Linked DNA regions of Simiduia agarivorans SA1 = DSM 21679. The protein of the gene in region 1 binds, or shares a complex with, the protein of each later gene. Links are inferred from orthologs where the notes say so. Each region holds a gene or a part of one and is shown on either strand. Other genes may lie near its edges.

The links. The genes of interacting proteins can lie anywhere in the genome.
Region 2: the proteins of accB (region 1) and accD are in contact, whole or in part, in a solved structure (PDB 8UXZ), measured with the Escherichia coli proteins. The link is inferred for Simiduia agarivorans SA1 = DSM 21679 from one-to-one orthologs.

Annotation. Positions count from the first base shown.
Region 1 is NC_018868.3:2,109,726-2,114,936, forward strand. The notes cover bases 1-2,731. They hold accB (acetyl-CoA carboxylase biotin carboxyl carrier protein), read left to right. Parts: upstream 1-1,000; coding sequence 1,001-1,462; downstream 1,463-2,731. Other genes in these bases: M5M_RS09415 (protein-disulfide reductase DsbD family protein), read left to right, coding at 1-183; aroQ (type II 3-dehydroquinate dehydratase), read left to right, coding at 519-956; accC (acetyl-CoA carboxylase biotin carboxylase subunit), read left to right, coding at 1,491-2,731. Outside these bases: more of accC, read left to right, coding at 2,732-2,837; M5M_RS09435 (M1 family metallopeptidase), read left to right, coding at 2,943-4,799; M5M_RS09440 (acyl-CoA thioesterase), read left to right, coding at 4,926-5,211. UniProt on the Escherichia coli protein: This protein is a component of the acetyl coenzyme A carboxylase complex; first, biotin carboxylase catalyzes the carboxylation of the carrier protein and then the transcarboxylase transfers the carboxyl group to form malonyl-CoA.
Region 2 is NC_018868.3:134,031-136,812, reverse strand. It holds accD (acetyl-CoA carboxylase, carboxyltransferase subunit beta), read right to left. Parts: upstream 1,933-2,782; coding sequence 1,069-1,932; downstream 1-1,068. Other genes in the region: trpA (tryptophan synthase subunit alpha), read right to left, coding at 1,972-2,781; M5M_RS00615 (bifunctional folylpolyglutamate synthase/dihydrofolate synthase), read right to left, coding at 1-1,069.

The DNA of each region.
Region 1 (5,211 bases):
AAAGCTGACTGGACCAAATACAATGCCGATATCACTGCACTGCTGGCGCAATACCAACGCAATGGCGTGCCGCTCTACCTGATGTTCCCCGCAGATCCGGCGGCCAAACCCGAGATTTTGCCGCAGCTGCTGACGCCCGAAATCTTTACCGACGCACTTTACCGCGCGATAGAGACAAATTAAGCGAAATTGAACACCAAAGCCTGCAAGTTTTTAAATCTTGCGGGCTTTGGCTGTCAAACTGCAGCCACTTTCGCCAAACATGTCGCCTTCTGCCCACTTCCAGACAACCAAATCCCAAATAAAACAAGCGTTTTGATGCTAACTTCTGCGAACTGGTAGCGATTAGGTAAGAATTCACGGTTTTCACCTGCAACCCGTGGACAAGGAGTCACAAATGGGGCACACTCGCCCTTCATTTTCGGCTCCCGACCCTTTTGCCGACGTTCGTTGCACGATCGCGGCCAGATCAGGGAATCGGGTCATTTTGAATCAACCAGGTGACGAAATTCTCCGGCATGGCGACAATTCTTGTACTGCACGGCCCAAATCTGAATTTACTCGGCACCCGCGAGCCTGGCGTGTACGGCAGCACCACGCTGACCGACATCAACCAGCGCCTGACCGAACGCTGTCTGCGCGACGGCCATCACCTGCAAGCCCTGCAAAGCAACGCCGAATATGAACTGATCGACCGCATTCACGACGCCAAGCGCGAGGATGTGGATTTCATTCTGATCAACCCCGCTGCGTTTACCCATACCAGCATCGCGCTGCGCGATGCGTTATTGGCGGTCGCGATCCCCTTTATCGAAGTGCACCTGTCAAATGTGCACGCGCGTGAACCATTCAGACACCACTCCTACTTTTCCGATGTGGCGGTGGGTGTCATCTGTGGGCTGGGAGCCCAGGGATATGAGCTGGCATTGGAAGCCGCACTTCAGAAACTGGCCTGAAAACCAATTCCTATTAACAGGCAATAACACAAAGTGAGAGTGTGATGGATATTCGCAAAATCAAAAAGTTGATTGAGCTCCTTGAAGAATCCGACATCGGCGAAATTGAAATTAAAGAGGGTGAAGAATCAGTGCGCATCAGCCGTGGCTCCAGCCACCAGCCGGTGATGCCCGTGCAATACGCCGCTGCGCCTGCCGCAGCACCGGCCGCTGCACCTGCCCCTGTTGCGGCAGCCGCCGCACCGGAAGCCGCCGCCGCGCCGGCCACCAGTGGTCACGCAGTGAAATCACCCATGGTGGGCACCTTCTACCGCTCCCCCAGCCCGGGCTCACCGGCGTTTGTGGAAGTGGGCAAACAAGTGAAAGCCGGCGACGTCATCTGCATTATCGAAGCCATGAAGATGATGAACCAGATTGAGGCCGACAAGGCTGGTGTAATTGAGGCGATACTGGTAGAAGACGGCGAGCCCGTCGAGTTTGATCAACCCCTCGTCACCATCGTTTAACTGACGGCTGCCGACAGGAGTTGACCTCATGTTTGATAAAGTACTGATTGCAAACCGCGGCGAGATTGCGCTGCGGGTTTTGCGCGCGTGTAAAGAGCTCGGCATCAAAACCGTGGCCGTGCACTCGCAAATTGACCGCGACCTGAAGCACGTGCGCCTGGCCGACGAAACCGTGTGTATCGGTCCCAACCCGTCGCCCAAAAGCTACCTGAATATCCCGGCCATTATTTCCGCCATGGAAATCACCGATTCGGTGGCAGTACACCCCGGTTACGGCTTCCTGGCCGAAAATGCCGACTTTGCTGAACAGGTGCAGCGCAGCGGGTTTGTTTTCATTGGCCCCGACCCGGACGTGATTCGCCTGATGGGCGATAAAGTCTCTGCCATCGCGGCAATGAAAAAAGCCGGTGTACCCACCGTGCCCGGCTCGGACGGCCCGCTGCCGGATGACCGCGAGCGCTGTCAGGAAATCGCCAAACGCATTGGTTACCCGGTGATCATCAAGGCCGCTGCCGGCGGTGGTGGTCGCGGCATGCGTGTGGTGCATACCGAAGCGGCGCTGATCAACGCCATTCAGCTGACCAAATCCGAAGCCAAGAACGCGTTTGGCGACGATACCGTGTACATGGAAAAATTCCTCACCAACCCACGCCACGTGGAAGTGCAGGTCATGTCTGACGGTCAGGGCAATGCCGTGCACCTGTACGATCGCGATTGCTCTTTGCAGCGCCGTCACCAGAAAGTACTGGAAGAAGCACCGGCACCCGGCATTCCCGATGCTGTGCGCGAGGCCTGCTACGCATCCTGCGTAAAAGCCTGTATTGATATTGGCTATAAAGGCGCCGGCACTTTTGAGTTCCTGTACGAAGATGAACGTTTCTACTTCATCGAAATGAACACCCGCATCCAGGTGGAGCACCCGGTCACCGAAATGGTTACCGGCATCGACCTGATTAAAGAGCAAATCAGTGTGTGTGCGGGCAACAAATTGTCGATCAAGCAGGAAGACATCGTGCTCAAAGGCCACGCCTTTGAATGCCGCATCAATGCAGAAGATCCGAAAACGTTCATGCCCTGTCCGGGCAAGATCAACACTTTCCACAGCCCCGGCGGGCTGGGCATCCGGGTCGACTCGCACATTTACGGCGGCTACAGCGTGCCCCCGAATTACGACTCCATGATCGCCAAGGTGATCAGCTACGGAGACGACCGGGAAATCGCGCTCAAACGCATGCGCAACGCACTGGATGAAATCGTGGTGGACGGTATCCGGACCAACATCCCTCTGCAGAAGGAGCTGGTGCGCGATGCTGGCTTCGCGAAAGGGGGCGTTAACATCCACTACCTCGAGAAAAAGCTCGAAGCCAACAAGTGATACCAAAGCCCGCATCTGCGGGCTTTTTTGTCTTTGCCCCGGGCATTTTTGGGGTGTGGCGCCGCCTTATCCGTCTTTAACCTGACACAATAAACGGAGTATCCCATGTCCCGGACATTTTTCGCCTGGGTCCTGCTCATTTGCACCAGCCTCGGTGCCCATGCAGCCACACTGGACCCATCCAAGGACTACCACAGCCAGTCCAACCCCCATCAGATTAAGGTGACCCATTTCGCATTGGACCTGAATGTGGATTTCAAAAAGCGCGAGCTGGCAGGTCATGTGGTTTATGACTTCGAGCGCAAAGACCGCAATGCCCGCGAACTGCTTCTGGATACCCGGGACATCACCGTCATCGCCACCAGCGTGCGCGTAGACGGCAAATGGCAGAAAACCGGCTTCAAACTGGAAGCCGCCGACCCCGCACTGGGCAGCGCGCTGCGCATTGCCGTGCCGGAGAAAGCCGAACAGGTCAAAGTCCAGTATCGCACCAGCCCGGCCGCGTCCGGCCTGCAATGGCTCCAGCCCGAGCAAACTGCCAGTAAAAAGCACCCGTTCCTGTTCACCCAGGCACAGGCGATTCACGCCCGCAGCTTTATCCCGTCCCAGGATACGCCCCAGGTGCGCACCACCTACGACGCAATCCTGCGCACGCCCAAAAACCTGCGCGCGGTCATGAGTGCCGAAAACACGCCCAATGCGGCCAAAACCGGCACCTATCAGTTTCACATGCCGCAGGCCATTCCCTCCTACCTGATCGCACTGGCAGTGGGCGATCTTGACTTCAAAGCCATGGGCGACCGCACCGGGGTCTATGCCGAGCCGGCTCTGTTAGATGCCGCTGTGGCCGAGTTTGAAGACACCGAATCCATGCTCATTGCCACCGAAAAAGCCTACGGCCCCTACAGCTGGGGGCGCTATGACCTGCTGATTCTGCCGCCGAGTTTTCCATTCGGCGGCATGGAAAATCCGCGCCTGAGCTTCATCACCCCCACGGTGATTGCCGGCGACAAAAGCCTGGTCAGCCTGATTGCGCACGAATTGGCGCACTCCTGGTCGGGCAACACCGTCACCAACGCCACCTGGCGCGACCTGTGGCTGAACGAAGGCCACACCACCTACCTGACCTACCGGATCATGGAGATCATCTACGGCACCGACCGGTTCAATATGGAATCGGTGCTCGGCTATCAGGACCTGACCGCCGACCTGGCCGATCTACCGGCGAATTACCAACACCTGGCCATCGACCTGCGTGGCAAGGATCCGGACGACGCCTTCAGCGATGTGCCCTATGAAAAAGGCGCGCTGTTTCTGAAAGAAATTGAACAGCGCATCGGCCGCGCCGCGTTCGACGCTTATCTGAAACAGTATTTCGCCGACTACGCGTTTAAAAGCCTGTCCACCGAAGACTGGCTCGCCTACGCGCAAACGCACCTGATTGCCAAACACCCGTCGGCCTTGTCCCTGGATCGCTTCAAGGCCTGGATCTATGCGCCGGGCCTGCCTGCCGATCACCCGCTGGCCGAATCCGATGCGTTCACAAAGATCGATCGCATCCACACCGACTGGCTTGCCGGCGCGATCCCGGCCACCGCCATCGACACCAAAGGCTGGACTGTGCATCAGTGGCTCTACTTCCTGAACAATTTGCCAGAACAACTCAGCCCGGAGCAAATGAGCGCGCTGGACAGCGCCTTTAATCTGACCGCCAGCACCAACAATGAAATCGCTCACAGCTGGTTGCTCATGGCCATCCGCAACCAGTACCAGCCCGCCTACGCCCGGCTGGAAACCTATCTGGTCAGCATTGGCCGGCGCAAGCTGATCACACCGCTCTATCGCGCCCTGATGGAATCCCAACAAGGGCAGGCATTCGCGCGCAAGGTTTACGCCGAAGCCCGTCCGGGCTATCACCCGCTGGCCCAGGGCACCATGGACGCCATCGTCAACGCAAAATAATCGCTCTGCCATCCGGTGGTCTGCGCGACCACCGGATGCCGCGCACTAAGTTGAAAAACTTTCACGCGCCCAATCCGGCAACCGGTCTCTGAATCGTTATACTGACCGCCCAACCCGGAGCCCACTATGAATCACCCCCTGTTCGAGCAACGCCAACAGCATTCAGAAACCCGTGTGGTCAAGGCGATCTTTCCCGGCACCACCAACCACCACGACACCCTGTTTGGTGGCCAGGCGCTGGCCTGGATGGATGAGGTCGCGTTTATCAGCGCCACGCGCTTTTGTCGCAAACCGCTGGTCACCGTATCCAGCGACCGCATTGATTTCAAAGAACCCATTCCCGCCGGCACTTTTGCCGAACTCGTGGCCCGCGTGGTTGGCGTGGGGCGCACCAGCCTGACCGTGCGCGTGG
Region 2 (2,782 bases), 2.0 Mb from region 1 along the record:
TTTCGGGCAGCGCGGCCAAATGCAACTGCACCTTCCCCGCCGTTGCCAACACAGACAATACCGCCTCCGTGTCTTTATCGGCCATCATCGCCAACACGATCTGCTTGACGGCAGCAGTGCCCTGCGCCTGCCCGGCTTTCTGCAGGAAAAAACGGCAAGCGGCCGGGTTGTGCGCCACGTCGAGTAACAGCGTCCGGCCACTAATCAGCACGTGCTGATGACGACCCGATAGCTGCAGTGCCGGCAAGGTCACCTCCAGCCAGGACTGCGGTAGCGCAAACCCCAGCCGATGCGCCAGCAAACAGGCGCCCACCACACTCGGCAGCGGCAGCGCTGGCCGCGCAATGGTTAACGCAATGTCGGGTGCCTTCACCCGAATCTGTTTGCCCTGCTCTATCAGCGCTAATTCTGTGCCGACCACCCACAGCGAAGTGCCCAGGGTATCGGCCAGTGCGCGCACCGACGCTACCGGCTCGGCATCCATGTAAATCGCCACCTGTTCAGGCCTGAAAATGCCGGCTTTTTCCCGCCCGATACCCTCCAGGTCGTCCCCTAACCAATCCTGGTGATCGAGTCCGATACTGGTCACCAGCGCGGCGTCGGGATCGACAATGTTGACCGCATCGAGCCGTCCGCCCAGCCCCACTTCCAGCACCCACACCGACAGATTCAGCTGAGCGAAAATCCACAGGGCCGCGAGCGTGCCAAATTCAAAGTAGGTCAGGCTGATATCGCCCGCCGCCTGATCGATGGCGTCGAAGGCGCGACAAATCAAACCGTCATCGGCCTCAACCCCGTTGACGCGGATACGCTCGTTGTAGCGGTGCAAATGGGGAGAGGTATAAGCGCCCACCGACTGGTCGAGCGTCAGCATCAGGCTTTCCAAAGTGGCGACGGCGCTGCCTTTGCCATTGGTACCGGCAATGGTCAGCACCCGGGCGCGGGCGGCTGCCTGCTGAAGGCCCAATCGGGTTGCCACTTCGGCAACCCGGGCCAACCCCAGATCAATGGCACTGGGGTGGTGGGAGGTCTGCCAGTTCAGCCAATCATCAAGACAGGCAAATCGCATTAAGCGGCGTGGCTTTTGGTGAACTTGGCCAGCAAACCGGCGACCCGGTCGCGCATGTCAGCGCGCGGGATAATCATGTCGATGGCGCCATGATCCAGCAGGAACTCTGCACGCTGGAAGCCTTTGGGCAACTTCTGGCGAATGGTCTGCTCGATGATATTGGGGCCGGCAAAACCGGCGCGGGCACCGGGTTCGGCAGCGTTGATATCGCCCAGCAGCGCCAGACTTGCGGACACGCCACCGTACACCGGGTCGGTCATGATGGAGATATAGGGAATACCGGCCATCTTCAGGCGTTCAATCACCGCACTGGTTTTTGCCATTTGCATTAACGAGATCAATGCTTCCTGCATACGGGCGCCACCGGTAGCGGAAAAACACACCAGCGGAATGCCTTCCTTGAGGGCCACCTGGGCTGCGCGGGTAAAGCGCTCGCCCACCACATAGCCCATAGAGCCGCCGTGGAAAGCGAATTCGAACGCCACAGCCACCACGGGCATGCCCTTGAGCTGGCCTTTCATAGCCACCAATGCATCTTTCTCGCCGGTGTCTTTCTGCGCCTGGGTCAGGCGGTCTTTGTATTTTTTGATGTCTTTGAATTTCAGACGGTCTACGGGCAACACGTCGGCCGCAATTTCCTCACGACCCTGTGGGTCCAGGAAAATATCCAGCCGGCGACGGGCCCCGATGCGCATATGGTGGTCACACTTGGGACACACGTCCATATTACGCTCAAGCTCCGGCCGGTAGAGTACCGCGGAACACTTCAGACACTTTTTCCACAGGCCTTCGGGCACCTTGCTCTCGCCCTTCTTGCCTTCTTTGCGCACCACGTTGGTTACGATTTTGTCCAACCAGCTCATGATTCGTTCACCAATTTTGTTGTTCTGTGTCGCCGCAGGTTACAGGCTGTCGAGCGCTGCGCGCATGGGCGCAATCAGACCTGCGGTTTGAGAGGCGATAGTATCCACACTTTCGCTGGCCAAATCACCCATTCTGGCCACCAGAAGGCTACCAACCACCACGCCATCGGCCACCTTGGCCACTGCTTTGGCTGAATCGGCATCCTTGATACCGAATCCCACGCACAGGGGCAGCGGGGTGTGACGGCGGATCTGGGCGGTTTTCTCGGTCACCGAGGCCACGTCCAGGTGACCAGCGCCAGTGACACCTTTGAGTGACACATAATAGAGGAATCCCGATGCCAACTCGGCCACATGGGCGATACGGTCATCCTGGGTAGTGGGTGCCAGCAAGAAAATGTTTTCCAACTCAGAGGCTTTCAGCACCTGGTTAAAATCAGCGGCCTCTTCCGGTGGCAGATCGACCGTCAGAAAGCCATCCACGCCCGCCTGTTTCGCGGCTTTGGCCACGGCGTCATAGCCCATGCGCACCACCGGGTTGGCATAGCCCATCAGCACCACTGGCGTGTCCCGGTTAGTGTCGCGGAAGGCTTGCACCACGGCAAAGGTATCGCGCAGGCTGGTGTTATGCGCCAGCGCGCGCTCATGGCCCAGCTGAATTACCGGGCCATCCGCCATCGGATCGGAAAATGGCACACCCAGCTCGATGATGTCCGCCCCGGCCGCCACCAGCGCGTGCATGGTAGCCAGTGTGGCGCCCGGTACCGGGTCGCCATTGACGATATAGGTGACCAGTGCTTTTCGGCCCTCCGCCTTCAGTTGGGAGAGACGTTGATTAATTCGGTTCATG